DNA from 3 places in the Ruminococcus sp. RTP21484sp1_RTP21277st1_D2_RTP21277_210401 genome. Region 3 is predicted to be linked to each of the others. Evidence: predicted binding sites of a transcription regulator. Region 3 holds the regulator's gene; each other region holds the start of a gene.
The links. The regulator HrcA, encoded in region 3, represses chaperone genes, less so after heat shock. The targets are predictions, from matches to a motif close to TGTTAGCACTCNNNNNNNNNGAGTGCTAACA.
Positions count from the first base shown of each region.

Region 1: htpG (molecular chaperone HtpG) is a predicted target of HrcA. The motif match lies at 1,989-2,019, and genes of this name have one in related genera.
Region 2: AB5706_RS08010 (Hsp20/alpha crystallin family protein) is a predicted target of HrcA. The motif match lies at 8,509-8,539, and genes of this name have one in related genera.

Region 1 is NZ_JBCOMJ010000015.1:76,533-86,774, reverse strand. It holds gene htpG (molecular chaperone HtpG) at 1-1,916, opposite strand, end outside; gene AB5706_RS11475 (hypothetical protein) at 2,108-4,549, opposite strand; gene AB5706_RS11470 (glyoxalase) at 5,055-5,312, opposite strand; gene AB5706_RS11465 (HAD family hydrolase) at 5,381-6,049, opposite strand; gene AB5706_RS11460 (Maf family protein) at 6,046-6,648, opposite strand; gene AB5706_RS11455 (hypothetical protein) at 6,801-7,232, shown strand; gene AB5706_RS11450 (glutamine--tRNA ligase/YqeY domain fusion protein) at 7,400-9,067, opposite strand; tRNA gene AB5706_RS11445 (tRNA-Thr) at 9,323-9,395, opposite strand; gene AB5706_RS11440 (isopeptide-forming domain-containing fimbrial protein) at 9,562-10,242, opposite strand, start outside.
Region 2 is NZ_JBCOMJ010000009.1:24,351-34,592, reverse strand. It holds gene AB5706_RS08060 (response regulator transcription factor) at 1-102, opposite strand, end outside; gene AB5706_RS08055 (TlpA family protein disulfide reductase) at 329-1,597, shown strand; gene AB5706_RS08050 (CD1871A family CXXC motif-containing protein) at 1,619-1,780, shown strand; gene AB5706_RS08045 (4Fe-4S binding protein) at 1,788-2,630, shown strand; gene AB5706_RS08040 (L-lactate dehydrogenase) at 2,757-3,713, opposite strand; gene AB5706_RS08035 (Fur family transcriptional regulator) at 3,942-4,361, shown strand; gene AB5706_RS08030 (metal ABC transporter substrate-binding protein) at 4,373-5,446, shown strand; gene AB5706_RS08025 (metal ABC transporter ATP-binding protein) at 5,443-6,156, shown strand; gene AB5706_RS08020 (metal ABC transporter permease) at 6,153-6,998, shown strand; gene AB5706_RS08015 (hypothetical protein) at 7,437-8,471, shown strand; gene AB5706_RS08010 (Hsp20/alpha crystallin family protein) at 8,673-9,140, shown strand; gene greA (transcription elongation factor GreA) at 9,535-10,017, shown strand; gene lysS (lysine--tRNA ligase) at 10,030-10,242, shown strand, end outside.
Region 3 is NZ_JBCOMJ010000002.1:38,962-49,203, reverse strand. It holds gene AB5706_RS01460 (QueT transporter family protein) at 1-230, opposite strand, end outside; gene AB5706_RS01455 (glycoside hydrolase family 43 protein) at 646-2,235, shown strand; gene uvrB (excinuclease ABC subunit UvrB) at 2,388-4,376, opposite strand; gene AB5706_RS01445 (chromate transporter) at 4,627-5,202, shown strand; gene AB5706_RS01440 (chromate transporter) at 5,199-5,768, shown strand; gene AB5706_RS01435 (LOG family protein) at 5,860-6,402, shown strand; gene hrcA (heat-inducible transcriptional repressor HrcA) at 6,846-7,886, shown strand; gene grpE (nucleotide exchange factor GrpE) at 7,903-8,565, shown strand; gene dnaK (molecular chaperone DnaK) at 8,681-10,242, shown strand, end outside.

The sequences.
Region 1 (10,242 bases), on a different contig from region 3:
AACTGAACCAACGGATGTTTCGCATTCAGAACCAAAGTTTCCTGACCACCAAACATAGATGGATCCATGCCGTACATATTATACATCTTCATCATATCCTGCATACGACGGCTCTCTTCAGAAAGGGTCATCATAGCAGCAACTTTTTCATTTTTCAGATTCTCAACCTTCACTTCCAGTTTGTCATTCTTCAATGCATCTCTGAATACTTCTGTAAGAGTCTTGGAAGTCTCCTCGTCAGTAGCTTCCTCCCCACGCAGTTCTTCTGTAAGATCTGCATCAATTCTCTTAAACTGGATAGTCTGATTCTTCTGCTCCAGATGGGAAATAAAAGCGCTGTCAATATTGTGTTTCAGAATAACAGCATCCTTCTTTGCCTCACGGAACATGTTAATATACTGACTCTGCTGAACCTCATCTGTTACATAGAAGATAGTAGTCTTCTCAGGCTCTTTCTCGTCTTTCGCGCCGTCCTCTTTCTTCTCTTCTGTGGATTCAACAGTCTCTTCTGTCTTAGTCTCATCTTCTGGTTTCCTGTTCTCTTCGATGCAATCTTTCAGAGTCAGATATTTGCCATCAATGTTCTTGAAGAGGATATAATCATTCATCTTATCTGAGAACTTACTGTCCTTAATGCAGCCATATTTGATAAATGGACTGATATCATCCCAGTATTTCTCGTAGGACTCACGGTCTGTTTTACACATTCCGGTAAGCTTGTCCGCTACTTTCTTTGTAATATACTCGGAAATCTTCTTCACGAAGCCATCGTTCTGCAGTGCAGATCTGGATACATTCAGTGGAAGATCCGGACAATCAATTACACCTTTCAGAAGAAGCAGAAATTCTGGAATTACTTCCTTGATGTTATCTGCGATAAATACCTGGTTATTGTACAGTTTGATCGTACCTTCAATGGAATCATATTCTGTATTGATCTTCGGGAAGTACAGAATACCTTTCAGGTTAAACGGATAGTCCATGTTCAAATGAATCCAGAACAAAGGCTCCTTATAATCCATAAAGACTTTACGGTAAAACTCTTTATATTCCTCATCTGTACAACTGTTTGGATGTTTCATCCACAATGGCTCCGGATCACTTAAAGATACCGGACGTTTATTGATTTTTACTTTATCTTTTGCAGGAGATACTTCTACGACTTCTTTCTCACCTTTGTCATTCTCTTTCTCCTCAGTCTTAGCATCCTCGTGGATACGCTCTACAATTACATCATCATCACGAAGCTCAGCCTCATCAATAGTCTCATACTCCTGCGGTGCATTCTCTTTAGACAGATAGATATTTACCGGCATGAAAGAACAATATTTCTCAATAATCTCTCTCATACGATATTCGTTGGAAAATTCTGTACTCTCATCATTTAAAAACAGAGTAATTTCAGTACCAACTGTAGTCTTATTGCCTTCCTGCATATCATACTCTGTACCACCATCACAGGTCCAATGTACTGGAGCAGCGCCCTCTTTATAAGAAAGAGTATCAATATGAACTTCATCTGCTACCATAAATGCTGAATAAAAGCCAAGTCCAAAATGACCGATGATCTGATCATCCGTGGTCTTATCTTTATATTTGGAAAGAAACTCAGTAGCTCCTGAAAAAGCAATCTGTGTAATATACTCTTCCACTTCATCGGCCGTCATACCAAGACCTGTATCAATAAACTTCAAAGTCTTCTCTTCCGGATTCACAATAACTTGTACTTCAGCTTTGTAATCATCCGGAAGTGTGTATTCACCCATAACATCAAGTTTCTTAAGCTTCGTAATTGCATCACAACCATTGGAGATTAACTCTCTTGCAAAAATGTCGTGATCAGAATATAACCATTTCTTTATAATTGGAAAAATATTTTCACTGTTAATTGATAAACTACCATGCTTCTCAGCCATGCAGCTCACTCTCCTTTGTCTTCTTAATTATACAAACTATAGTAATACCAAACTGACTAAAAGTCAAGGAAAATTTAGCACTCATTTTAATTGAGTGCTAGTAGTTTTTATTAAAAGAAGGGAGACCATTTCTGGTCTCCCTCATTCGTTCTGCTCTCATTCACAATTACTGTTTATCTGAGAATCCACTATTATTTTTTCTTATTGCGGTAAACAAGTATTCCTGCAATTAATACAATCGCAACAATCAGAATAATTACAAATGGGAGGATTGGAGTATTATCCCCGGTCTTTACTGCATTCTTCTGATTTGCATCTGTTTTGTCTGCAGCCGGTGTCAGAGTCTGATTCGGTGCAGCATTTACAGTGAAATTAACCTGCTTGGTATCCTGTGTTCCAGTGTTTACCCAGTTGCTTCCATCAAACTGCTGCTGATTATATGTGACAGTCAAAGTATAATTTCCATTCTTGCCCATGCGGAAAGTTGCAGAATATGGTGCGCCGTCCCAGCTTCTTGCCTCAAGAACCTCCCAGTTCAGCGGCTGATATCTTACATCTCCCTTAATCGGATTTTCAATATCCATACCTGCGCCAACTGCAGTGAAAGTAATCTTGGTCTCTGTAGTATAGTTTCCATCGGAGCTGATTCCTGTGATACTGTTATTCCCTGCATCAGATACAATCGGTCCACGGCTTACAGTGACATTAACAGATACTACAAGGCTCAGGTTATCCGGATTGGTAACACCGTCTGGAAGAGCAGCAGTACCTTTCACAGAGAACTTCTGTGCTTCTGTACTGTTCTGATTATATGCACTGCCCTTTACATCCCATTTTACAGAGGCATTCATATCGCCCTTGTTTGTAGTAATCTTAACAGTAGATGGAAGCTGCAGTCCAGCTGCTGACTTCTCAACCCCGTTTGCCAGACTGATATCAGATACTTTGCCTACAGCTGTAAGCTTGGCAGCAGCTTCTGTTACTGTAAAGCTTACTGGAATATTCAGGTAATCTGTCTGATCTGTCTTAATGGAAACAGTCTGTGTATAGGTTCCTGCTGCCAATCCAACTGCCGGTGCAACAGTAAAGGATACAGACTGGTTTGCATTTGCCTCTAATTCTGAAGCAGACGGAGCACTTACTGTAAATTCGTTTCCGCTTACACTTACAGCAATACCGGTTAATTTCACATTTCCAGTATTGGATACATTGATTGTAACTGCAGCTGGTGCTTCTTTGTAACCAGCTTCTTTACTGTCGAATTTCACTTCGGAAATGTCGGTAGTAAATGAAGGAGCTGGAGTAATCTCCGGAGTCACTTCCGGGGTGACTTCTGGTGTTACTTCCGGAGTTACCTCTGGGGTGACTTCTGGGGTAACTTCTGGAGTTACCTCTGGGGTGACTTCTGGGGTAACTTCTGGAGTTACCTCTGGTGTCACTTCCGGGGTGGTTTCCGGTGTAGCTGGTTTCTCTGCTGGCTGCTGATCTGTATTCGTATCATCCTGCTTCTGCTCAGCTACTGTAAGCTTTGCAATGAAGGAAACCTTTACACCTTCCTCTGTTTCATAAGTGATCGTATCACTGTATTCTCCAACAGCTGTACCTTCTCTTGGCATAACCCATGCATCGACTGATTCTCCAGCCGCAAGAGAACCCAGATCCTTTACCATAAAATGTTCCGGACTGATTTCTTTGAAATTAAGAGTGCTGTTGCCAGTATTCTTAACAGTTACATTCTTAGTCATGGAAGAATTCGCATTTTCCTGTGTGAAACCTGCATTTACGGTTCCAAAATCAAGTACTGCAGTACCATCTTCTGCAGTATTTTCTGCAACAATTTTTGCTGTATACACAGGTTCCTGCTGGGCAGGGGATTCAGCTGATGCTCCCTGATTTGCAGCCTCAGCCTGTCCATTCTCAGGAACTTCCAGATAGCCTTCTGTTCCAATGTTAATCACACTGTCATCTGTAGTGATCTCAGACTGGGAATTGTCAGCAGAATTCTCTGTGTCCTGTCCATCTGCCGGCTGCATAACATCAGCGGAAGAATCAGTTGGTTCATCAGCACCAATGTCAGTTACTTCCTCGGTTTGTGTATCTTCTGCCACATCCTGAGCCGGCTGTGTGTTCTCATCTGTCTGGGAACCTTCCGCAGGTGTATCCTCTGCTGCGATCTCCTGAACAGGGGTTTCCTCTGTCGGTGCAGCCTCCTGCTCTCCCTCTGGAAGCTCTGTTGTCTCTTCCGGAGCTTCTTCCGGTGTAGCCACAATTTCAACTGTATTTACTTTCAGTTCTCCGGTTATGCCCATTTCGGCCTTTCCGGTAATTTTCAGCTCAATCTTATTTCCAAGATCTTCATCAACAAGCTTATAGGTCTTCTCAGTGCCTACTTCAGTAAGCTGATCTCCAACTTTTCTTGACCAGCTGAACGTTACATAATCGTCTGTAAGTCCTTCCGGTGTAACCTTTTCATAATCTGCGCTAAGCTCAGAGCCTACAGCTGCAGTTCCCTTAATCTTAAGCTGACCTCCAAGTTCTCCCTCTGGTGCTGCTGCCGCAAATACCAGAGACGGAAGCAATGAAAGCATCATAAGAAAAGTCATAATCATTGCTATAATTTTCCTAGGTCTCATATGCCATCCTCCTTTACATTCCCCTTTTAGGCTGACCTGTAACATTATTGTAACATATTTTAAACATTTCCACAAGCACTTTTATTTTATTGTAATTCTTACAGTGCATGTGACAGTGCTACTGTTCGCTCCGCGCACTGCAACCACTTCGCGCTGCACAGGAATCATGCATCCGCACGATTCCGCGCCCAGCTTCTCGGGTTTTCTGTGAACTTTGTTTACAAAAAACACCTCGCGGAACATTGCCAGTGAACCATAACGCGATAGTTGCTGGCCACTTCTTTCTCCGGAAAACATCCTATGGGATGTATCCTCTCTTCTGAACAATAACACATTATGTTCTCTTGTTTAGTGTCATTATAGCAACCTGATTTTATACTTATGTAATATGAATTTATCCGATAACTGTTCTGAATTTCCAACCGGACATACTGCCTTTTCGCCGGTTTCATCACCTTATGTGAAAGTCAGTTACTCTACAGCTGCAAACCTCTGCTTCAAAAGATCATCCCTCCACAATCAGATATTTTCCATCTGGAAGGGCAAATACTTCACTTGCTTCTTCTAATTCTTCATTACTCATGCCATCCACATCTGCACCCATTCCAGACAGATATTTTCGCACTTCGTCAATAGAATCTGCAACTACAGCCATGCAATCCTCCAGGAATTCCTCTGCTTCTTCGTAAGTTTCTGCAACCGGTTCATCAAAAAGCTGCTCCTGTTTTTCCAAAAATGTCTGAATACACTCCTCTGTATACATTTTTCCGACCTCCTGTTTTATAATAAAAGTTATAACTGTTTAGAGCCTGCTGAATAGTTATCAAAATTTTACTCTTCGCATTTTTCCTCATATAAATCAAGAATATCCTCTGGAGAATCCACAAGATAGTCCGCTCCATTTTTCAGCAGTTCTTCTTTTTCCCTGTATCCCCACAGAACACCTACCGTGTACATCCCGGCTGCTTTTCCAGTTTGCATGTCTGTTCCGGAGTCTCCCAGATACATACACTCTTCTGGCTTAATTCCAAACTGCTCCGCGATTTTAAGCGGACCATCCGGTGCTGGTTTCTTTCTTACAGAATCACTCTGTCCCATAACTGCATCAAAAATCTGAGACCCAAACATTCTTTCCACCACTTTCACGGCTGCTTCATGTGGTTTATTTGAGCACACCCCCAGCTTCACGCCTCTTTTTTTCAACTCTTTTAAGGTTTCCGGCATTCCCGGATAATGCTGTATTTTGTAAAATGGGTCTTTATCAAATTCTTTTCTATATAACGCTCTTGCTTCCTCATAGTGCAGCAATTCCGGATCTCCTGCATCGACCAGAAGTCTTTTCACCAGCATGTCAGCACCGTTTCCGCAATAATATCTGTAATTTTCTATAGGCATTGGTTTCAAACCGTATTTTCTTACAACTTCATTTCCTACAACAGCCATGGAATCCAATGTGTAGGCTAAAGTTCCGTCCAGATCAAAAATACATGCTTTTATCATTTTCTCATTCCCCTTATATTGATTTTCATTTTCTTAAGTTCATAAACCAGTCTTCCTACAGGAAGCCCAACCACATTATTGTAGTCTCCGCAGATTCCTTTTACGTAAATTCCAAATTTCCCCTGGATTCCATAGCTTCCTGCTTTATCCATAGGCTCCCCTGTTTTTATATATTCCAGAAGCTCTTCCCTGGAAACAGGATAAAATTCAACGTCGGTCCTTTCACTGAAAGTATAAGGCTTCCAGATACCCTGTTCTTTTACAAGAAGGGTTACACCGGTATAGACCTGATGGGATTTCCCCTGAAGTTTTAACAATGTATCTAATGCATCTTCTTCATCTGACGGCTTTCCAAGAATCTTTCCTTCAAATGCAACTACGGTATCCGCACCAATGATCAGACAAGGTTCACTTTCATTTTCAAGTCTGTCTGCAACCGATATTGCTTTATCCTGCGAAAGCTTTTCCACCGTTTCCGCTGGATCTGTCAGGTTGGTGTTCTCTTCCCCATTGCTTACAACCACAGAAAAAACCACACCGGTTCTTGCAAGCAGTTCCTTTCTTCGTGGGGACCCAGAAGCTAAAACAATTTTCTCCATAATCTCTCCTTTTCTGTCTTAACAGTATAACCCTCCATTTATATGGGTGCAACGATTTTTTTCTTTTCTTTTTGCGTAAAAAGTATTACAATATAGACAACTCCATTAAGCTTTGTTTAGACAGATGGAAAATACCGAAAGGAGCAGACAATATGGCTAAGATTAACAAATATTGGGGAATGGTTGCACTCGGAGCAGCAACAGCAGCAGTAGCCGGTGCCGTAGCAGCAGCTTTTGCCAAAAGACATGCTTTGGAAGAGGCAGCTGACCTTGAAGATGATTTTGAAGATGAGCAGGAAGATGACGAGCAGCCTGAAGCAAAGGATGTCCACGAAGATTTCGTAACCTGGGAAGCTACTTCCGAAGATGAAAAAGATGATGAAACCGAAGGCTCTGAGGAGCCTGATTCACAAGAAAGTTCAGAGGATACAGAAGAGGATTCTGCTGAAAATGCAGAAGAGCAGGATAATGCTATAGCCGATGCTCTTGAAAAAGCAGCGAAAGATGAAGATAAATTCGAGGAAGAACTTGCTGAAGCTGAGAAAGAGCAGGACGAAGAAGAAGCTTCTATCCACATTGATTAATTGCAGGTAAATTCATAATTATTCCACATTTTACAAATAGTGACAATCAGGCTTGCCACTTTCGTTGACAGTATTTAGATTTCACTTTGCAAGAAGAAGTTCCAACAGAATTTTCTATTGCAACCCCCCCACGGCAATTTGAATATAATTTTCCGTGGGGGTTTCTTTTACGCTTTTGGAAGTTTAAATGAACTCTTAAGAGAAACAATACGGTTAAATACCGGTGCCCCTTCTTTGGAATCATGAATGTCTGCACAATAAAAGCCATTTCTTACAAACTGGTAACTATCCAGTCCTTTGGCTTTCAGAAGCTCTGGTTCAACATAAGCAGACATCTCTATAAGAGAATTCGGGTTCAGATTCAGTTCTCCTGTCTCTTTATCATAAACACCCTTTTCCTCATCTACGATATTCTCATAAAGACGTACCGGAACCTTACCTGCATTTGACGCTTCAACCCAGTGAATGGTTCCTTTTACTTTACGTCCGTCAGGTGCATTTCCGCCCTTTGTTTCCGGATCATAAGTACAATGTACAGCAGTAACTGTTCCATCATCCAATGCCTCGAAACCTGTGCATGTAACAAAATATGCATTCATAAGACGAACTTCCGTACCAAGGAAAAGTCGTTTGTATTTCTTTGGAGGATCGATCATAAAGTCTTCTCTTTCAATATAAAGTTCCTTTCCAAATGGAACCTTTCTGCTACCAAGGGCTTCATTTTCCATATTGTTCGGAGCATCCAGATATTCCACCTGTCCTTCCGGATAATTGTCAATGATCAGTTTGATCGGATCAAGGACTGCCATATAGCGAGGAGCCTTTAATTTCAGATCCTCACGGATACAGTACTCGAGCATTGCATAGTCTACTGAACTGTCAGCTTTGGATACACCACAAAGTTCCACAAACTTCTGAATAGATTCAGGTGTGTAACCACGGCGACGTAAACCGGAAATAGATACCAGTCTTGGATCATCCCATCCGTCAACAATTCCATTCTCTACCAGCTTCTTAATATAACGCTTACCTGTTACTACATTCGTCAGATACAGCTTTGCAAACTCAATCTGCTTCGGAGGATGTGGATATTCCAGTTCTCTTACAACCCAGTCATATAATGGTCTGTGATCTTCAAATTCCAGAGTACAAATGGAATGTGTAATTCCCTCAATTGCATCCTCAATAGGATGAGCAAAATCATACATCGGGTAAATACACCAGGTATCTCCTGTTCTGTGATGGCTTACATGAGCTACACGATAGATAACCGGATCTCGCATGTTCATGTTTGGAGAAGCCATGTCAATCTTTGCTCTCAGAACTTTCTCACCATCAGCATATTTGCCTTCTTTCATCTCTTCAAAAAGCTGAAGATTCTCTTCTACAGTTCTGTTGCGATACGGACTCTCTTTGCCAGGCTCCTTTAAAGTTCCACGATATTCTCTGATCTGGTCCGCAGTTAAATCGCAGACATATGCCTTACCCTTTTTAATCAATTTTACTGCAGCTTCATACATCTGTCCGAAATAATCGGAAGCGAAGAACAGTCTGTCCTCCCAGTCAGCTCCCAGCCATTTGATATCGGCTTTAATGGACTCAACAAACTCAGATTTCTCCTTAGTCGGATTGGTATCATCAAAACGCATGTTGAATTTACCATTGTACTCTTTCGCCAGTCCGGCATTTAAAAGAATGGATTTGGCATGTCCTATATGAAGATAACCGTTTGGCTCTGGCGGAAAACGTGTATGAACGGTGTCATAAACTCCTTCTGCCAGGTCTTTATCAATGATATTCTCAATAAAATTTTTGGAAACCTTTTCGTTCTCCATGGTTCTCCCTCCTGATATCAACTCTTTTATAGCATAAATTCCAATATCTGTCAGAGCATGTTAAAAAATTTTCTTCAATATGTGTATCGGGAATAATTTCTCAAACATATTCTGTTCTTTGATGATTTATCTTATCATAAATAGGTGCATTTTAAAAGTTTTTCTTACAAAAATATTGATTTTTATCCCTATCTATGAGAATATATTAATTTATGCCACAAAAAAATCCCTGATATATAATCAGGGATTAAAAAGAGCTGATGACGGGAATCGAACCCGTGACCTCCGCCTTACCAAGGCGACGCTCTACCGACTGAGCCACATCAGCACTCTCATGTCCGGCATTTCTGCCGCTCACAGTTGATTATATTACCAGAAGGTTATCTTATTGTCAACACCTATTTTCAAATTTTTTCAAAAAATATAAAATAATTAAAATTCTTTGCTGCAGCACCTGCCGCTGCAACCTGGCAGGTACTGCTATACTGCATTTTTCATTTTTCAGGAATAACAATATTCCGCACATAATCTGTATCTGTCAGTAAGCCATCTCCGCTTTTCTTGTTTGTAAAGGAAGCGGTCCCATTCTGATTTCCGGACAGATCAAACTGAACAGTATTTCCCTGTACAGTTCCATTTACTACCTGGTCAATTTTCTCCAGTTTATACCGCATAACTTTACTCTCTTGAACCTGGTATTTCCCTGCCGGAAGTGCGAATACAGCCCTTTTGCTTACATCTGCCCGGGTGTCTGTGTTTTCTTTTGTAAATTCCACAGTTTTAGAGTAAATACGTTCTTCTCCATCCAGATCTGTTCCTTTCACCGTGAATGTAAAGGCCGGATTTCCCTGTCCCCAGACAATTTCATCTCCATGAAGAATTTTGTTTATTGTAAGAGTCACCATCTTCACATCTGTCATCTGGAACTTCTGAACTCCAGATGTACTTTTTACCGTACAAATCACCGGTTTTCCTTTTTTGTAACCGGAAGGAGCTGTTATTTCTGTAAGTACATATTCTCCGGCTGGCAGTTTATTAATCCTATGAGCAGTTTTCCCGGACGTCCAGGTGTCGATCACTTTTCCGCTTTTATCCGTCAACTGCATAACAGCTCCTGCAACAGCTTCACCTGTCACCTTATCCGTCTTTAAAAATTCCGCTTTTATATAACGATT
Region 2 (10,242 bases), on a different contig from region 3:
GTCTCCATCGAAACAGATATCTGTCTCATAACCATCTATGCGAAGTCCCTCCGCAACAGAGCGGCAGAGCTGTTCTTCGTCTTCTATAATTAAAATGTGCATAGCTGCTCCTTTCGTAATATGATTTTGCGCAGATCAGATACTCGCAAAAAAGAGTATTTATAATTTAAATATTATGATACCAGTGTCAGAAGGTCAAAAGAGCTTTTGCCCCCAACATCATCATATTATCATATTTTGAAAAAAATAGAAATCTTAACACAGATTTTATAGGAAAGATGTTAAAATACGTTCAGATAAATAAAAAACGCTGAAAGGAAAAATAAAAATGATGAATAAAAAAAGACTTATGGCAATTCTGGCAGCAGGAGTTCTGACAGCAACATCTTTCAATCCGGCTATGATCAAGGCTGAAAGCGTATCAGCAGAAGAAGCTGGCATGGCAGTTCCGGCAGATGCAGCAGGCATGAGCGTACCTGCGGATGCAGCTGGCGCAGCAGTATCAGCAGATGAGGCCGGCGCAGCCGTTTCAGCAGACGAAGCTGGCGCAGTGGTAGCCGGTGACGGTTCTGAGACAGCTGTTTTCTCTGAAGATGGCACACCTGTGAAAAAAACAGTAAAAGCAGCAGATATTAATATGAAGGTGCAGGATTCCTACGATTTCCCATTCCTTGGCTTAAAGGCAGTCCTTCCGGAAGAACTGAAGAAACAGATCGAAAACTCCGATATGCTTATGATCACAGAGGAAGAATGGAATGATGACAGTACTGGCTTCAAGTATGCCTTTTTCCACTGGAATAAGCTTACTGAGGAGCAGAAAAACGAAGATGTAAACCTTCTTGGAACCGGCTATGAGGACTGGCTCAAGAGCATCGAAAGAGTTGGTACACTTGGTGTTTACAGCAAGGATGTGATCGATGATCTGGATTCCATCACAGGCTGCAACGAGCACAAAGAGCTGGGAACAAGCGAGGATGGAAATTATAAGTACTATCTCAGCATTAATAAAGATGCAGAGTCTGATCTGACAGACGAGATTGAAAAAATTGAGACTACAATCACTGAAATGACAGCATTTGATCCAAACAAATCTGTATTTGATATGCCGGCAGAGAATGCCAACCCGGCTGCAGAAAATGTAGGCGCATTTGAGACAACAGATATTGATGGAAATGCCTATACAGAAAAAGTATTCAGTGACTATGACCTGACACTTGTAAACTGCTTTACAACCTGGTGCTCTCCATGTGTAAATGAAATGCCAGACCTTGACAAGCTTTATCAGGAAATGAAGGAAAAGGGAGTGGGCGTAGTAGGAATGGTTATCGATTCTGTAGGCGAGGATGGAACTACAGATGAAGATACTGTGAAAAAAGCTCAGATTCTCAAGGAAAAAACAGGAGTTACCTATCCCCTTCTGATTCCGGATGCAGGAAACATGAACGGACGTATCAGCGGTCTCAGCAGCTTCCCGGAATCCTTCTTTGTAGATAAAGATGGAAACATTGTAGGAGATCCGATCATGGGCAGCAGAAATCTGGAAGACTGGAAAACAGCTGTAGAGGATGCACTGGAAAAAATTAATTCCGAAAAATAAAAAGTGGTTAGGGAATGTAGGATGAAAAATTATATAAATAAAATCACTCAGTCCAAATGGACAGGAATCGCCCTTGCAGCGGTGGGGATTCTGATGATGGCCTTTGGTATTTACCGGGGTGAAATGGAAGTTGTTTTTACAAAAGCTGTAAATATCTGTATGGAGTGTATTGGAATTGGATGATAAGAAAATGAACATAAAAAACTGGCCCAGACATACCATACAGGCACTCTGGGCGGCACTTACAAATTCCCATATATCCGGATTTGTAACTGGAAAAATATATACAGGAAAGCTGAAAAATGCCTGTGTTCCGGGACTGAACTGCTATTCATGTCCTGGGGCAGCAGGAGCCTGTCCCATTGGTTCCTTACAGGCTGTGGTTGGAAGCTGGAACTTTAAATTTGCCTACTACGTAATCGGATTTCTGATTTTTGTAGGTGCGATCCTGGGAAGGCTGGTGTGTGGTTTTCTCTGTCCGTTTGGACTGATCCAGGATCTGCTGAATAAGATTCCTTTTCCAAAGAAAATCCGTACCTTTAAAGGGGACAAGCTTCTTCGAAAGCTGAAATACGTGATTTTTTTGGTGTTTGTAATTCTGCTTCCCCTGTTTCTCACAGATATAATGGGGCAGGGAGCTCCCTATTTCTGTAAGCTGATCTGTCCGGCCGGAACTTTGGAGGGCGGACTGCCGCTGGTACTTTTGAACAAGGCTATGCGTGGTGCCATTGGCTGGCTGTACATATGGAAAAATACAATTCTGATCGTGACAATTGTTCTTTCCATTATTATTTACAGACCATTTTGCCGTTATATTTGTCCGCTTGGCGCATTTTATTCCGTATTCAATAAGGTTTCCATTTACCGCTACCGTGTAGATATGGAAAAATGCGTTCACTGTGGAAAATGTGCAAAGGCTTGCCAGATGGTGGTCAACCCTGTGGAAAACCCCAACAGTCCGGAATGTATCCGTTGCGGACGGTGTAAGCAGGCATGTCCGGTACACGCCATTGCAAGTGGGTGCAAGAGATAACAGGAATGTTTTACCATTTTCATAGGAATTAACTTTATGTATGTTTTATAAGTAAAAAAGCTTACTGCGATTCAGACATTGGAAAATAAATGTCTAAGTTGTAGTAAGCTTTTATTATTTATGGTGTCAGGAAATACTCTCGATTACATTACGGAGATACTCGTAGCAGATCTTAAGATTTTTCGCACCCTCTTTATCCAGCGGAATCTGCAGTGTGCGTTCCACGCCATTTCGTGAAATAACGCATGGAAGGCTCATTGCGATTCCTTCTAATCCGTATTCCCCTTCCAGAACAACGGAAGCCGGTACAACGGCACGTTCATTTCGCATAATGGCTCCTACAAGACGGCAGACGCTGAGGGCGATGCCGGAGCTTGTGTAGCCCTTCAATTCTACAATGTCCAGACCGCTGACCTTCACCTCGTGAAGCAGCTTTTCACAGTCAACAGGCTCTTTCAGGCCAAACTGCTTCTGAAAATCATGGAAAGGAATTCCTACAATATTAACCGCATTCCATGGGATAAAGCTTGTGCCGCCGTGTTCGCCCAGAACGAATCCGGTGACATTTTTGGCATCTACGCCGCACAGGTCGGCAAGCATTTTATTGAAGCGGGCGGTGTCCAGAAGAGTACCGGTACCGATCAGAAGATTTCGGGGATAGTTGAATTCCTTCTGTGCAATATAAGTAAGAATGTCCATTGGATTTGAAACATTGATAATAATGGCAGAACGGGTGTAAGTGGTGATCTGTGTCATGATCTCTTTCATCACCTGTACATTGGTCTGCAGCAGCACCATGCGGTCACGGGAATTGCCTGGCTGAATGCTGGGACCTGCGGTGTTGATGATAATTTGGGCGTCTTTACAGTCCTCGTAGGTACCCACCCGGATGTTTGCGTTGGCACTGTATGCAAAGGCGGTGGTGTGGCTGGCATCCAGTACGACTCCCAATGCTTTTTTTTCATTTCTGTTTATGACAACGATCTCATCTGCAAGATTCATTCGCAGAAGAGAGTCCAGAATTGCAGATCCCACATGACCTGCGCCGATCAGAACAATTTTTCCATAACTTATATTTTCCATGATGTCAGGCTCCTTTAGAAACGTAAACTTTCATATATAGTGATGTCACCGATAGACGACATGTCTGTTTTATGAATAAGAATAGCACTTGTGTGCTGCAGAAACAAGAGAATTTTTGATTGCACTGTAAAAAATACGGAGTGACAAAAATGAAAACGATTTTCATATTGACTTTGAAAAAGAATCTGCTATAATATGAAAATGATTTTTAAATTGGAGGCGCGGGAAATGAGCGAAAAAGCACAATATCGTACCAGACAGATTACAGAGCTGGAGAATTATCTGTGCTCTATGGAAGGAAAACATGTTACAGTCAGCGATATATGTAAATACTTTAAAAGTCAGGGGATTTCTATCGGAACCACAACGGTGTACCGCCAGCTTGACCGGATGGTGGAGCAGGGACTGGTTGCCAAATATGTGGTAGACGGCACCAGCAGTGCATGCTTCGAGTATCTGGGACATGATGAGCATTGTCATAAACATATATGCTTTCATTGCAAATGCGAGAAGTGTGGAAAGGTGATTCATCTGGAATGCGGGGAAATGACACATCTGGGCGAGCATATGCTGACAGACCATGGATTTCAGTGGGATTTTACCAGGACGGTGTTTTATGGAATCTGTGAGGAGTGTAGAGGAAAATAATGAGGTTGAACATGCACAAATTAAAAAATAAATTCAAAAGGCTATTTATGTCAGCTGCCACAATAGGTACTGCCTGCCTTCTTGCAGGCTGCGGTGCAGGTGCGGCGGCAGGAACTGACAATTCCAGTGTGGCGGAAAGCCAGAGCGGGGTAAATGGCAGCGAACAGGAAAATGCCAGATCAGATAGTCAGAAGCTCCAGATTGTAGCCACTATTTTTCCAGAATACGACTGGGTAAAGGAAATCCTGGGCGACCAGGCTGATAATGTTGATCTTACCCTGCTTTTGGGTAACGGAACAGACATGCATAGTTTCCAGCCTACCATGGAAGATATTTTGAAAGTATCCACCTGTGACCTGTTTATTTATGTAGGCGGTGAGTCTGATTCCTGGGTTGCCGATGCATTGAAGGGCGCCGGAAACCCAGACCGAAAAGCAATCAACCTGATGGACGTGCTGGGAGACCAGGTGAAGGAAGAAGAGCTTGTAGAGGGGATGCAGGATGAAGACGACCACACTCACGAAGAAGGGCATACCCACGATGATGATCTGGAATACGATGAGCATGTCTGGCTGTCTTTGAAAAATGCGTCTCTATTCTGCGACACCATTGCCAGTAGTCTGGCTGATGCCGATCCGGAGCATTCCCGGCTTTATCAGCAGAACGCCGAGGCTTACGAAGAAAAACTGGCAGCTCTCGATCAGGAATACCAGACATCAGTGGAGAAATCCCAGTCAAAAACCCTGCTTTTTGCAGATCGTTTCCCGTTCCGCTATTTAATTGACGACTACAATCTTACTTACTACGCTGCATTTGCCGGCTGTTCCGCAGAAACAGATGCCAGCTTCGAGACCATCACATTTCTGGCTGGCAAGCTGGATGAGCTGAACCTTCCGGCTGTTCTCACCATCGAGAATTCCGATCAGAAAGTAGCGAAAACAGTAATTGAAAATACAAACACTAAGGATCAGAAGATTTTGACATTAAATTCCATGCAGTCCGTAACAACAAAGGATGTGGAAGAGGGAACCACATACCTTTCCATCATGGAAAATAATCTCCAGATTCTGAAGGAGGCATTATGAGTCTGATTACTTGCGAGAACCTTACATTGGGATATGAAGGAAAAGCGATTTTGTCCGGGCTGAATTTCAGCGTAAATTCCGGTGATTACCTTTGTATCGTAGGAGAAAACGGCTCTGGGAAATCCACACTGATGAAAACCCTTCTTCATCTTCAGAGCCCTATGAGCGGCAGTATCATTCTGGGAGACGATTTAAAAATCAACGAGATTGGCTACCTGCCACAGCAGACTGCACTTCAGAGAGACTTCCCTGCTTCGGTAGACGAAATTGTGATGTCCGGTTTCCTGGGAAGAATGGGACTTCGTCCTTTTTACAATAAAGCAGAGAAAAAAGAAGCCCACGAATTGATGGAGAAAACCAGGATTACGGATCTGGCTGACCGTTGTTATCGACAATTGTCCGGCGGGCAGCAGCAGAGAGTGCTTCTGACCAGAGCTCTCTGCGCCACAAGGAAAATCCTCCTTCTGGATGAGCCTGTTTCTGGCCTGGATCCGGTTGCAACTGCGGATATGTACCAGATTATCAACGAATTAAATAAAGAAGACCAAGTAACCATCATCATGATTTCCCACGATATCAGTGAAGTAGCGACTTATGCAAGTCATGTGCTGCATATTGGACAGAAGGTTTTCTTCGGAACAAAAGAGGAATATCTGGAAAGCAAGATTGGAAAGAGGCTTGTGGATGCTGGAGAGGAGGGAAAAGCATGAGCGGAATTTTTGAAAAACTGGCATTTTATTTCCAGTATCCATTTGTGTGGTATGCTTTGATCGTAGGCGTGCTTATTGCACTTTGCTCCTCTCTTCTGGGGGTAACGTTGGTGCTGAAGCGATTTTCCTTTATTGGGGACGGACTGTCCCATGTGGCATTCGGAGCTATGGCCATTGCATCAGTGCTGAATTTCAGCAACAATATGCTGTTTGTCATGCCGGTAACTGTGATCTGTGCGGTGCTGCTTCTTCGTACAGGACAGAGTACAAAGATCAAAGGAGATGCGGCAATCGCTATGATTTCGGTCGGAGCCCTGGCAGTTGGCTATCTGCTGATGAATGTGTTTTCCACAGGCTCTAATATTTCCGGAGATGTGTGCAGCAGCCTGTTTGGTTCTACATCAATTCTGACCCTGACCACAGCTGAGGTGTGGCTGTGTGTGGTGGTGTCTGTTATTGTTGTGGCACTGTTTACAGTATTTTATCATAAGATATTTGCGGTTACTTTTGATGAAAATTTTGCAAAAGCCACTGGAACCAGGACGGATATGTACAATCTTCTGATTGCGGTGATCACAGCAGTGATCATTGTGCTGGCTATGAACCTGGTGGGATCCTTGTTGATCTCAGCTCTGATCATTTTCCCGGCACTGTCGGCAATGAGAATCTATAAACGATTCAGCGCTGTAATTATCTGTTCGGCGATTTTATCCGTGTTGTGTGCATTTCTTGGAATTATTGTTTCCATTCTTGGCGGAACGCCGGTAGGGTCTACTATTGTGGCTGTAGATATTGCGGCGTTTCTGGTGACAAGCCTGGTTGGGAAGCTTTTAGAGAGATAGAATATGGTATAGAGTGGTAGAGCGTGTCTGAAAATCTGACAAGTTAATATGGCAGTTATTTAATATTCGATGTACAGGGCGTTCTTGTAAGTGGTTCAGCTTGCAAGGGACGCCTTTTTAATGTAATAGGAAATTCTATTGGAATTGCCTATTATATTAAAAGTCCTACCGGGCAGGAGCGCACTGCGGCGGAAGGATAGCTGTCGCTCGAGGCGGCCCCGCCGCAGGCGGAGAATCCTGCAAGCAGGATTCTTTTTATATGGGAAATGAGAAAAATACTAACCAGAGTATAGTGCTTTTTCCTGGGTAAATTTCTTATAATATAGTTACAGCAGAATGATACAGTTGTAGAAAAAATTTCTGGTTACTGTTTTGTATCTGGCTGCAAAGTTGAAATTATATTTTTCAGAAAAATTATATGATTCAGGGAGGGTGCTTATGAAAAGAAAAATAATTGCTGCAGTATTTACCGGAATGTTAACCGTCGCATTGTTTCCTGCTATTGCCCATGCAGAAATCGAAAATCCGGAGGACTATATGGGCATCTGGTATGCCAATTATGTAATATATTCTGACGAAAGCAGTGAACGCCACAATGTAGCGGAATATTTAAACCAATATTTGGAAATGAGGCTGATGGAAGACGGAAGTGCTTACATGGAAATGTCCTACAATAGTGAGGAGCCAGACTCGGCAGAAATTCTGAAGGTCTCATGGAAACTGGAGGATGGGAAAATACTTGTTTCCCTGGAGGAAGGAGACATTTATCTTGATACGGTGGACGGAGAGTTTGTGGGGAGCTTAGATGAGGATACCCAGGTGATTTTTGGACGTGAACTGGTGCAGACAGGAGAAGCTCAGAGCCTGGATAATCTGGACGATTTGGAAGATAGTGAAAAGGCTAAGATTCCAAAGGAGAATCCCTACATTTATCATCCAGAAAAAGACAATCCGGAGGAGATCATTGCCCGCTATCTTGGGGCTGCGAATTTGGAAAAAGATTATGAAGTTTCCCTGGATGAGGACAATGGAACCTTTACAGCTCATTGGGCAGGAGATGAATATTATGATCCCAGGGACTATGTTGGAAGCTACAGGATAACGGATGATAACTATATCAACATTTGCTGGAGAGAGGCCACCAGTGAGTATGGCGATAAATGCTATGGTGCAGTTCTGATAGACCGCTGGAATCAGTTTACGATAAATGAGGATCTTGGAAATCTGCCCGAAGTTATGACAGCCATGGCAAACGACATAAACAGCGGACGTGTTTTCACAGCTTACAGGACGGAAATCACAGAAGGCTCTGAAAACCAGGGGGCTGTGAAATTTATAGATGAGGATTACGAAGTTTCCTATAGCTACCAGATCATTCCAGGTGCAGATCCTATGGTGACACTTACCAGGTATGATTCGGAATATGATTATGAACAGGTGTATACAAATTATCAGCTGAGGGAAATGCTGTAGGAAAATAGAAAAATTGGAAAATGTGAAAAAAATGTGAAATTAGCACTCACCTCTTGACAGTGCTAATAATAGGTGCTATATTACAACTAGAACAAAGGAAGGGGATAAAAAGAAAGCAAAAGCGAAAGGCTTTATGAATTCCCTGCCACCCGAGTTCCAAGAAACAAGGTAAACAGCATATATAAAAAGGAGAGATGACTTATGTTAATGCCTAGTATTTTTGGAGAGAACTTATTTGATGATTTCTTTAATGATTTTCCATTCTATTATGATGATAAAGCAATGAAAGATACCGAGAAGAAGCTTTATGGCAAGAGAGCCAGCCACGTTATGAAGACTGATATTAAGGAAATGGATAACGGTTATCAGCTGGTAGTCGATCTTCCAGGATTTACCAAAGATGAGATTAAGGCTTCCCTGGAGAATGGCTATCTGACCATCAGCGCTGAGAAAGGTCTGGACAAAGATGAGCAGGAGAAAGAATCCGGTCATTATATCCGCAGGGAGCGTTACGCAGGAGCCTGCAGCAGAAGCTTTTATGTAGGCGAGGACGTTCAGCAGGAGGATATTAAGGCTGAGTTTAAACATGGCATTCTGAAACTGTTTGTTCCGAAGAAAGAAGCGAAACCAGCAGTGGAAGAGAAGAAACACATTGCCATTGAAGGATAACTTTTCCCCCTTCAGAAGCACATTCTGAGAGAATAGCATAATTAAGAAGTAAGATGCCGCAGAATCACGGAAAATGGTGGTTCTGCGGCATCTTTTTTTACATTTGTTCGCTATTTTTCTGTCTTGACAATGCCTGTTGATTTAGCTATAATGGTGAAACTGTGAATATCCTAGTGAATTTGTACCCTTTTGGGTAATGAAATGTCTGCTTCTGCAGGCATTAACAATTATAAAAGTGGACTGTTTGGCGCATGAATGTTATCTGTGGTTGGTATATTTCTGCAGCTTTTTGTTCAGGACTTTTATAGTAATGGAATTTTCCGGGAGAAACAGCATATAAGAAATGTATGATACGGGGCGACAAGCCGCCGGAATGAAAGGGAGTAAGGCTATAATGGAAGAAAAGAAGAACTTACTAACCTATGCAGGACTTAAAAAACTGGAAGAAGAGCTGCATGATTTAAAGGTAGTAAAAAGAAAAGAAGTAGCAGGTAAGATCAAAGAGGCAAGAGAGCAGGGAGACCTGTCCGAGAATGCAGAGTACGATGCAGCTAAAGATGAGCAGAGAGATATCGAAGCGCGTATTGAAGAAATTGAGAAAATCCTGAAGAACGCTGAGGTTGTAGTTGAGGACGAAGTAGATCTTGACAAGATCAGTGTAGGATGTAAAGTAAGAGTACATGACTTCGAATTCGACGAAGATATAGAACTGAAGCTGGTTGGCTCCACAGAGGCAAACAGCCTGGAAGGCAAGATTTCTAACGAATCTCCTGTAGGAAAGGCTCTTATGGGCGCACACACAGGTGATATTGTAGAAGTAGAGCTGCCATCCGGTATCATGAAGTACAAAGTGCTGGAAATCCAGCGTAATATTTAAGGAGGCACAAAAGTGGCAGAACAGAAGAATCAGGATCTGAATCAGCTTCTGAAAATCCGCCGTGATAAACTGGCAGAGCTTCAGGCGAATGGCAAGGATCCATTTCAGATAACAAAATTTAATCAGACCCATCATTCACTGGAAGTAAAGAACCTTTATGAGGCACACGAAGCAGAGCTGCTGAAGGATCGTACAGAGCCGGATGTAACAGGTCTTGATGAAGAG
Region 3 (10,242 bases):
GCAATATCCAGAGGAATTGCACCGCCAAGCAGGTTGGCAAGGATACAGCCTACAAAAAGACCAGGAATGGCAGCTGGTGTGAAGAATGGAAGAATGGTCAGGGCTTCGGAAATTCGAACCTGGATCTCTCCATAGCTAAACGGTGCAAACACCAGTGTCAGTACAACATAGACAGCCGCAATCAGCGCTGCCTGCACCAGAAACAGGGTACTCTTGTTTTTCATATTCATTTGTCTCCTTTAGTTTTGTTTTACGAGTGGAAGGTCACGAACACTCGATTCATTTTCGCGCTGCAATGAGTCAAGCGGCCATGCTTGCATGGACATTTGACGAATGCCGCGGAGGCATATACCAGAAGGTATATGACCTACGCCGGGAATCGGCGGAAAAGCCGCTTAAGACCTTATTTTTCAGGGCTTTTCAACGGGTATCAGTATAACATATAGAATTCCGGTTTTCAAGAGGTTATTCCCAAAATGTTCGGAGCATACCCACATTTACCCATATTTACAGTGCCGTTTATACAACTTTTCCTGTAATACAGCAAAAGTTTTTAGGGTTGTTATTCCTTCTGAATCATAGTAATCTGTAGATATCTTATGAAGAGAACCGCATTTGTCGGTTTGCAGGTCAGGAGGAAAAAACATGTCAGATATCAGAATACAAAAATACAAAAATCCCATTATTTCCGGTTACAATCCAGATCCGTCGATTTGTAGAGTCGGGGATGATTTTTATCTTGTAAATTCAACTTTTGAATTCTATCCCGGAGTTCCGGTTTACCACAGTAAGAATCTTGTGAACTGGGAATTGATCAATTACTGTCTGAGAGATAAAGAGCAGCTTTATCTGGACGGTGTTCGGCCGTCAGGCGGAATTTATGCGCCGATGCTCTGTTACCATAACGGTGAGTTTTTTATGACCACTACCAATGTGTCACATAAGGGGCATTTGATCGTACATACCAGCGATATTTACGGGGAATGGTCAAAGCCGGTATGGATTGATCAGGGAGGGATTGATCCTACTTTGTTGTTTGATGGCGAAGATGTTTACTTCGCCTCTACTTCCAGAGATGAAGATGACAGAGACGGAATTTTTATGTGCAAAATCAATCCATACACAGGGGAAAAGTTGTCCGAAAGTGTTTGTATCAGCCATGGCTGCGGCGGAATCTGTCCGGAGGGACCACATATTTACAAGCTGAATGGAAAATATTATTTGCTTCTTGCAGAGGGAGGCACAGAATATGGACATATGGTTACCATGCAAAGAGCAGATTTTCCATTTGGACCGTATGAGGCGTGTCCCCATAATCCGATTCTCAGCCACAGGGATAATCCAGATGGATCTATTGCCTGTACCGGACATGCAGATCTGGAAGTTGATCAGAATGGAAACTGGTGGCTGGTTTGTCTGGGAATTCGTCCCTCTTGTACTCCACAGCGAGGTCTGAAACTTCACCATCTTGGAAGAGAGACATTTTTAAGCCCTGTAATCTGGAATGAAGAGGGTTGGCCGGTTGTTGGAAATAATGGAAGAATAGATTTGGAGATGGAGGGACCACTTCCAGGTAATCAGGTGCAGCCGATATGCCGGAATTTTACAGATAATTTTTCGGAAGAGAAATTCAGCCTGCATTATAACTGGGTTCGAACTCCGCATATGGAGAATTATGTGCGGGATACCGCTGCCGGACAGCTTATTTTGAAGGGAACAAGCGTAACTTTAAATGATATGGATACTCCGACCTGGGTTGGAATCAAGCAGAAGGAATTTGATGTTGAGGCAGATGTTGTGGTGAGTCTGAAAGAAAATTTTTCAGATTCCTGTCTGGTTTCCCAAGACAGCAACGTCAAAGGTTTAAATAAAAGAGTGGGACTGGGGACATTCTACAATCAGTTTTATCATTATGAAATTTACTTAACCAGAGAGGACGGACAGTACAAGGTTTGTCTTTCCAGGCATATTCATGATATGTTTGCAAGAACAGCTGAGAAAGTAGTATCCTCTGGGGAAAATATTCATTTTCGTATTATCGGTAATCCTCTGGAATATGATTTCTGGTACAGCGAAGATGGAAAATACTATGAGAAGCTGGGAAGCGGCGCTACTGCAGGGCTGGCTACAGAAGGAACCATGTACATGAGTTTTACAGGAACTTATATCGGAATGTTCTCAGAAAATGCGGAAGGACATTTTAGAAATTTTTCAGTGAAGATAAATAAAAATTAATTGCTGAATAATCAAGGTTAACGGAAATCCCCGCCGGGCAGGATCGCACTGCGGCGCAAATATAAATGTGGCCGGAGGCGATCCGCTGCAGGCAGAGAATCCTGTAAATTGTGCCAAATCTGACTGGCAAAATGCATGGAGAAATCGAAGGATTACTTTTCCGCATCTGCAAGATTTTTCTTCAATTCGATCATTTTGTCACGCAGCTCTGCTGCCTGCTCGAAGTTCAAGTCTGCAGCAGCCTGGCGCATCTGTTTTTCCAACTGGGAGATTAGGTTCTTCAGCTCTTTTTTGCTCATGGATTCCGGATCCTTCTTCAGCTTCACTTCAGTTTCAGCAACTGACTTGGAAACTGCAATCAGATCACGGACTGCCTTCTTAATAGTAGTAGGAGTAATTCCATGCTCTTTATTATAGGCTTCCTGGATTTCCCTGCGACGGTTGGTTTCCTCAATGGCATTTCTCATGGAATCCGTCATCACGTCTGCATACATGATAACGTGTCCTTCGCTGTTTCGGGCAGCCCGGCCAATGGTCTGGATCAGGGAAGTCTCAGAACGAAGGAAGCCCTCCTTGTCTGCATCCAGAATAGCAACCAGAGTGATCTCAGGAATATCAAGTCCTTCTCGCAGAAGGTTAATGCCTACAAGCACATCAAATACATCCAGACGCATGTCGCGGATGATTTCTGCACGCTCCAGGGTATCAATATCCGAATGAAGATAACGGACACGGATTCCCACATCTTTCATATACTGGGTAAGATCCTCGGCCATTCGTTTGGTGAGAGTTGTGATCAGCACTTTGTTTTTTCTGGAGGTTTCTTTCGTTATTTCAGAAATCAGGTCGTCTATCTGTCCCTCTACAGGGCGCACCTCCACTTTCGGATCCAGAAGACCGGTAGGACGGATGATCTGCTCGGCGCGGAGAAGCTCATGGTCGTATTCATAATCTCCCGGGGTAGCAGATACAAACAAAACCTGGTCAAGTTTATTCTCAAATTCTTCAAAACTCAGAGGGCGGTTATCCTTAGCAGAGGGCAGACGGAAACCATAGTCTACCAATGTCTGTTTACGGTTCTGGTCGCCAGCATACATAGCGCCAACTTGTGGGACTGTCTTGTGCGACTCATCAATAATAAGAAGAAAATCATCCCCGAAATAATCCAGCAGAGTATAAGGTGGCTGCCCTGGCTCCAGTCCGGAAAGATGACGGGAATAGTTCTCAATACCGGAGCAGAAGCCGGTTTCTTTCATCATTTCAATATCAAAGTTGGTACGCTCGGAGATACGCTGGGCTTCCAGAAGCTTGTCTTCGCTTTTAAAGTAGTCTACCCGTTCTTTTAATTCCTCTTCAATGGCAATGGCTGCTTTCTGAATCTGCTCCGCTGGTACTACATAATGGGAAGCAGGGAAAATACCGATGTGCGCAAGCTGACATTTGATTTCTCCGGTGAGCACATCAATCTCAGAGATACGGTCAATCTCATCTCCGAAAAACTCCACTCTGACAGCGGTATCTGAGCTGTTAGCCGGAAAAATCTCCAGAGTGTCGCCACGGACGCGGAAGGTACTTCGGTGGAAGTCCATTTCATTTCGGGTGTACTGAATGTCGATCAGCTCCCGGATAACCTCATCACGATCCTTAGTCATGCCAGGACGCAGGGAAATCATCATGTCCTGAAATTCCTGAGGAGAACCCAATCCATAGATACAGGACACAGAAGAGATGATAATAACATCTTTTCGCTCTGACATGGCGGCAGTGGCAGAAAGACGGAGCTTGTCAATTTCATCATTGATCGCAGAGTCCTTAGCAATATAAGTGTCAGAAGAAGGCACATATGCTTCTGGCTGGTAATAATCGTAATAGGAAACAAAATATTCCACTGCGTTCTCAGGGAAGAATTCTTTAAACTCACCATACAGCTGCGCTGCCAGAGTTTTATTATGGGCCAGGATCAGAGTAGGCTTATTCAGCGCCTGGATAACGTTTGCCATAGTAAATGTTTTACCAGAGCCGGTGACACCAAGCAGCGTCTCAAACTGATTTCCCTCTTTAAATCCCTTTACCAGTTTCTCAATAGCCTGTGGCTGATCGCCGGTTGGTTTATACTCGGAATGTAATTCAAAATGATCCATATGAGTCCTTTCTTTTATAAAATCAAACACGCTTTAACTGTTTCCAGTATAGCATCCTTTTTTATAAAAGTACAGCAGAATCGAATATTTGTTCTGCCCTCTGAAATGCCAGAAGCATTCCAAAACTTTAATTGACAGATATACCTATAGTGCGTTATCTTAAAAAAGAAAAGCGTGATTGTTCATGACCTGACCAGTAACACGCTTCGCGATGCACAGAAATCATGCAGAATTATTAGGAGTGCCGGAAATGGAAGAAAAACAAAAGAATAAAAGATATGTGCTGAGAAAGCTTTTTTTTGCCTCGTTATATCTTAGTACGTTTACTTTTGGCGGCGGATATGTGATCGTTACTTTATTGAAAGAGAAATTTGTGGATCAATATCACTGGATCGATGAGGAAGAAATGCTGGATCTGGTGGCAATCGCACAGTCATCTCCAGGAGCAATCGCGGTAAACGGAGCAATTGTGGTGGGATACAAGCTTGGGGGAATACCGGGAATGCTGCTGTCGGTTCTGGGGGCTATTATTCCGCCAATGGTGATCCTGTCCCTGATTTCCTTGTTTTATGATGCATTCTGCTCTAATTATTATATAGCAGCTCTTTTGAAAGGCATGACTGCCGGCGTAGGTGCTGTGATCATTTCCGTGGTATACGACATGGGGAAAAACGTGGCGAAGTCAAAAGACTGGGTAAATGTGATTATTATGGTCATCAGTTTTTGTGCAAGCTATTTTCTGAAGGTGAACATTATTTATATAATACTTATTGTGGCTGTATTTGGATTTGCGCGTACGCTTGTGAAGGAGGGCAGGAAAAAATGATTTATCTTCAGCTCTTTTTCAGTTTCCTTCAGATCGGTGCATTAAGCTTTGGAGGCGGATATGCAGCAATGCCTCTTATACAGGAACAGGTAGTGACTATGCATGGCTGGCTTTCCATGGAAACATTTTCGGACCTTGTGACCATTGCAGAGATGACTCCTGGCCCTATTGCAGTAAATTCCGCAACCTTTGTAGGAACCAGGATTGCAGGTCCTGGGGGCGCAGTGGTGGCTACTCTTGGCTGTATTTTACCCTCCTGTATAATTGTAACCCTGCTGGCATATATTTACACGAAATACCGGAAAATGTCCCTTCTCCAGGGAACTCTCACATCCCTTCGCCCGGCGGTTGTGGCAATGATCGCCAAGGCAGGAGTTACCATTTTAGTATCATCTTTTTTTATAAATGGTGCAGTGGAACTGTTTCGGGAAAACATATGCATTCGAATGGTGGTGTTCTTTACTGCCGCACTGGTGCTTTTAAGAAAATATAAAATGAATCCCATTCTGGTGATGGTTTTGTGCGGTGTGGCCAATATGGTGTTTTGCGCGGCTGTCGGAAGCTGACTGGAAAAGATATGCCAGCTGACTTTCGCATATGGTGCTGCCGCAGGTGGGCATCACCTGTGTTTAGAAGAAAAATAAGGAGGACAACAGATTGAACATATGTGTATATGGTGCTTCAAGTGCGCTGCTTAAAAATATTTATTATGAAAAAACAGAAGAGCTTGGAAGAGCAATGGGAAAAAGAGGTCATGGTCTGGTGTTTGGAGGCGGAGCTACCGGAATGATGGGAGCAGCAGCCAGAGGCGTGGCAGCAGAAAAAGGTTACATACTTGGAATCGCTCCCCGCTTTTTTGACCAGCCGGGAGTTCTGTATGAGAAATGTACGGAATTTATTTTCACAGAGAATATGAGAGAGCGCAAAAAACTTCTGGAAGAAAAATCAGATGCTACGATCGTAGCGCCTGGCGGAATTGGTACTTATGAGGAATTTTTTGAGATTTTTACCTTGAAAAGCCTGAAACGTATTGACCGCCCAATTGTGCTGTATAACATTGACGGATATTATGACAAGATGAAAGCATTGCTGGAGTATACAGCAGAAGAGAAATTCATGGATTTTTCCGTGCTGGATCTGGTAGTTTTTCTGGATGAGCCGGCGGCAGTTCTTGACTATCTGGAAAATTATAAAAAATAGAGGCTGCAATTCAGCAGGTACTGTTTTGCGAAACGTAGAACTGTGAAGGTACTGAACAGTTACAAAACGGACATGTCGCCTATGGGCGGTATTACTATACAGGAAAGAAGATGCCAGGGGGAATTTTCTCAAGGCATCTTTTTCATTTATGCGGCAGCAAACATAAGACTGCGTTGGCAGATACCTGGTAGTATCTTTGTTACCCCAAAAGGTATTGCAGTAAGGAGAATTTAGCCGGAATGGTAAAGTATAGGGTAAAAACTATCAAAAAAGATGAAAAAAATTTGTAAAAAATATTGACAAAAGGAATACTGAGGTGTATCTTAAGAACATAGATGTTAGCACTCCTAAATAATGAGTGCTAACAAAAGGAATTCGAAGAAGCCAGACGGAAATCAGAATCAGGTTTGACCGTCTGCTTTTCAGGAAGGAGCAGATATTTCATGGATGAAGTATTAGATGAGCGCAAACGGAAAATACTGAAAGCAATCATCAAAACTTATATGGAAACAGGCGAGCCTGTAGGTTCCAGAACTATTTCCAAGTATCCGGATCTGAATGTCAGCTCTGCTACCATCCGAAATGAGATGTCCGACCTGACAGATATGGGCTACATCGTACAGCCCCACACCTCAGCCGGAAGAATTCCATCAGATAAAGGCTATCGCCTTTATGTAGATGAGCTTACCAGGGAGAAGGAAGCCGAGATCGCAGAAATCCGTGATCTGATGATTGAGAAATCAGATAAGATGGATAAGGTGCTCAAGCAGGTGGCGAAGGTTCTTGCCACGAATACCAATTATGCGGCTATGGTTGCGGTTCCCCAGTATAAGGGAAGCACCCTGAAGTTCATTCAGCTTTCACGAGTCAATGAGCGGCAGCTGATTGCCGTAGTTGTATGTGAGGGTAATGTCATTCGGAACCAGATCATTAATATTGATGAGGAGATGGATGACCAGACGATCCTGAAGCTGAATCTTCTTCTTAACACGAACCTGAACGGCGTACCCATCCAGGATATTAATCTGGGCATGATCGCCAGATTGAAAGAACAGGCGGGTAGCCACAGCGGTGTGGTTGCAGATGTGCTGGACGCAGTTGCAGCTACGATTCACGTGGACGAAGAAGATATGAAAGTATATACATCGGGAGCGACCAACATATTTAAGTATCCAGAGCTTGCAGATACATCCAGAGCCAGTGAGCTGATTTCCACTTTCGAGGATAAGCAGGAACTTGCGGATATGGTCCGTGAGGAAATGGGAGATCCGGAGAACACAGGAGTTCAGGTATACATCGGGGATGAAGTTCCGGTACGTACCATGAAAGACTGCAGTGTGGTCACAGCTACTTACGAGCTGGGAGATGGAATGCGTGGAACTATTGGAATTATCGGTCCCAAGCGAATGGATTACGAGAATGTAGTGGACAGCTTAAAGAAATTAAAAGTCCAGCTTGACGAAATGGTAAATAAGAAAACCTAGAAAGGCGGTTGAAAGCGTGTCAGAAGAAATGAATAAAGAAGCCGAAGTACAGGAAGAAGCAGTTGACATTCCGGTAACAGACGGAAGCGAAGAAGAGGCAGCAGATACAGCCCAGACAGCAGAAGAGGAGACTTCCGAAGAGCCTGCACAGACAGAAGAAACTGAGCAGCCAGATCAGGAAGCAGAATCTCAGAAGGAACCGGAAACCAAGACAAAAACTTCTTTCTTCGGCAAGAAGAAAAAAGAGAAAGATAAATTTGAACAGCAGGTCGAGGAGCTTACAGACAGACTGAAGCGCAGCATGGCTGAATTCGATAACTACCGTAAAAGAACGGAGAAGGAGAAATCCAGCATGTACATCATCGGTGCCAGGGACATCGTTGAAAAAATGCTTCCGATCGTGGATAACTTCGAAAGAGGTCTTGCACAGGCACCGGAGGATGATCCATTTGCAGAAGGCATGAAGATGATCTATAAGCAGATGATGACAGCCTTTGATGAGATGGGCGTGAAGCCAATCGAAGCTGTAGGCAAGGAATTTGATCCGAATCTGCATAATGCAGTGATGCATGTGGAGGACGAATCCGTTGGCGAGAACATCGTCGTAGAGGAATTCCAGAAGGGATATACTTACAAGGATTTCGTTGTAAGACACAGTATGGTAAAAGTTGCTAATTGACAGAGAGCAGCTTGGAGAATCAAACTTCATCGACATTTTCTAAAAACAAAGTATAAATGTTACTGTTCGTGTAATGGACAGCAACCATGAATTTTTAAACAGGAGGAAAATTATCATGGGAAAAATCATTGGTATTGACTTAGGCACAACAAACAGCTGTGTAGCTGTTATGGAAGGTGGACAGCCAACCGTTATCGCAAATACAGAAGGATCCAGAACAACACCATCTGTTGTAGCATTCACAAAGACAGGTGAGCGTCTGGTAGGTGAGCCTGCAAAACGTCAGGCAGTAACAAACGCAGAGAAAACAATCTCTTCCATCAAGAGAGAGATGGGTACAGATTACCGTGTAACAATCGACGATAAGAAATATTCCCCACAGGAAATTTCTGCTATGATTCTTCAGAAACTGAAAAAAGACGCTGAAGGATACCTTGGAGAGTCTGTTACAGAAGCAGTTATCACTGTTCCGGCATATTTCAATGATGCTCAGCGTCAGGCAACCAAGGATGCTGGTAAGATTGCAGGTCTTGATGTAAAACGTATCATTAACGAGCCTACAGCTGCAGCTCTTGCATATGGTCTTGACAATGAGAAAGAGCAGAAGATCATGGTTTATGACCTTGGTGGTGGTACATTCGATGTTTCCATTATTGAGATTGGTGATGGAGTTATCGAAGTTCTGGCAACAGCTGGTAACAACCGTCTTGGTGGTGATGACTTTGACCAGAGAATTACAGACTATATGCTTTCTGAGTTCAAGAGAACAGAGGGCGTTGACTTAAGCAACGATAAGATGGCTCTTCAGAGACTGAAAGAAGCTGCTGAGAAAGCTAAGAAAGAGCTTTCTTCCGCAACAACAACCAATATCAACCTGCCATTCATCACAGCAACAGCTGAAGGACCGAAGCATTTTGATATGAACCTTACAAGAGCTAAATTTGACGAACTTACACACGATCTTGTTGAGAAAACAGCAGAGCCGGTTCGCCGTGCACTTTCTGATGCAGGTCTTACTGCTTCTGATCTTGGACAGGTGCTTCTGGTTGGTGGTTCCACACGTATCCCGGCTGTACAGGATAAAGTAAGACAGTTAACTGGCAAAGAGCCAAGCAAGGCCCTGAACCCAGATGAGTGTGTTGCACTTGGTGCTTCTATCCAGGGTGGTAAGCTTTCAGGTGAGGCTGGTGCAGGTGACATCCTTCTTCTTGATGTTACTCCACTTTCCCTGTCTATCGAGACAATGGGTGGTATTGCAACACGTCTGATCGAGAGAAATACAACAATCCCGACCAAGAAGAGCCAGATTTTCTCCACAGCAGCTGATAATCAGACCGCTGTAGATATCAATGTATTACAGGGTGAGCGTCAGTTCGCGAAAGACAATAAGTCCCTTGGACAGTTCCGTCTGGATGGAATCCCGCCAGCACGTCGTGGTGTTCCGCAGATTGAGGTTACATTCGATATCGATGCCAACGGTATTGTAAATGTATCTGCTAAGGATCTTGGAACAGGTAAAGAGCAGCATATTACAATCACAGCTGGTTCTAACATGTCCGAGTCTGATATTGACAAGGCTGTTAAAGAAGCTGCTGAGTTCGAAGCTCAGGATAAGAAACGTAAAGAGGCAATTGATACAAAGAACAATGCAGACTCCATGGTATTCCAGGTTGAGAA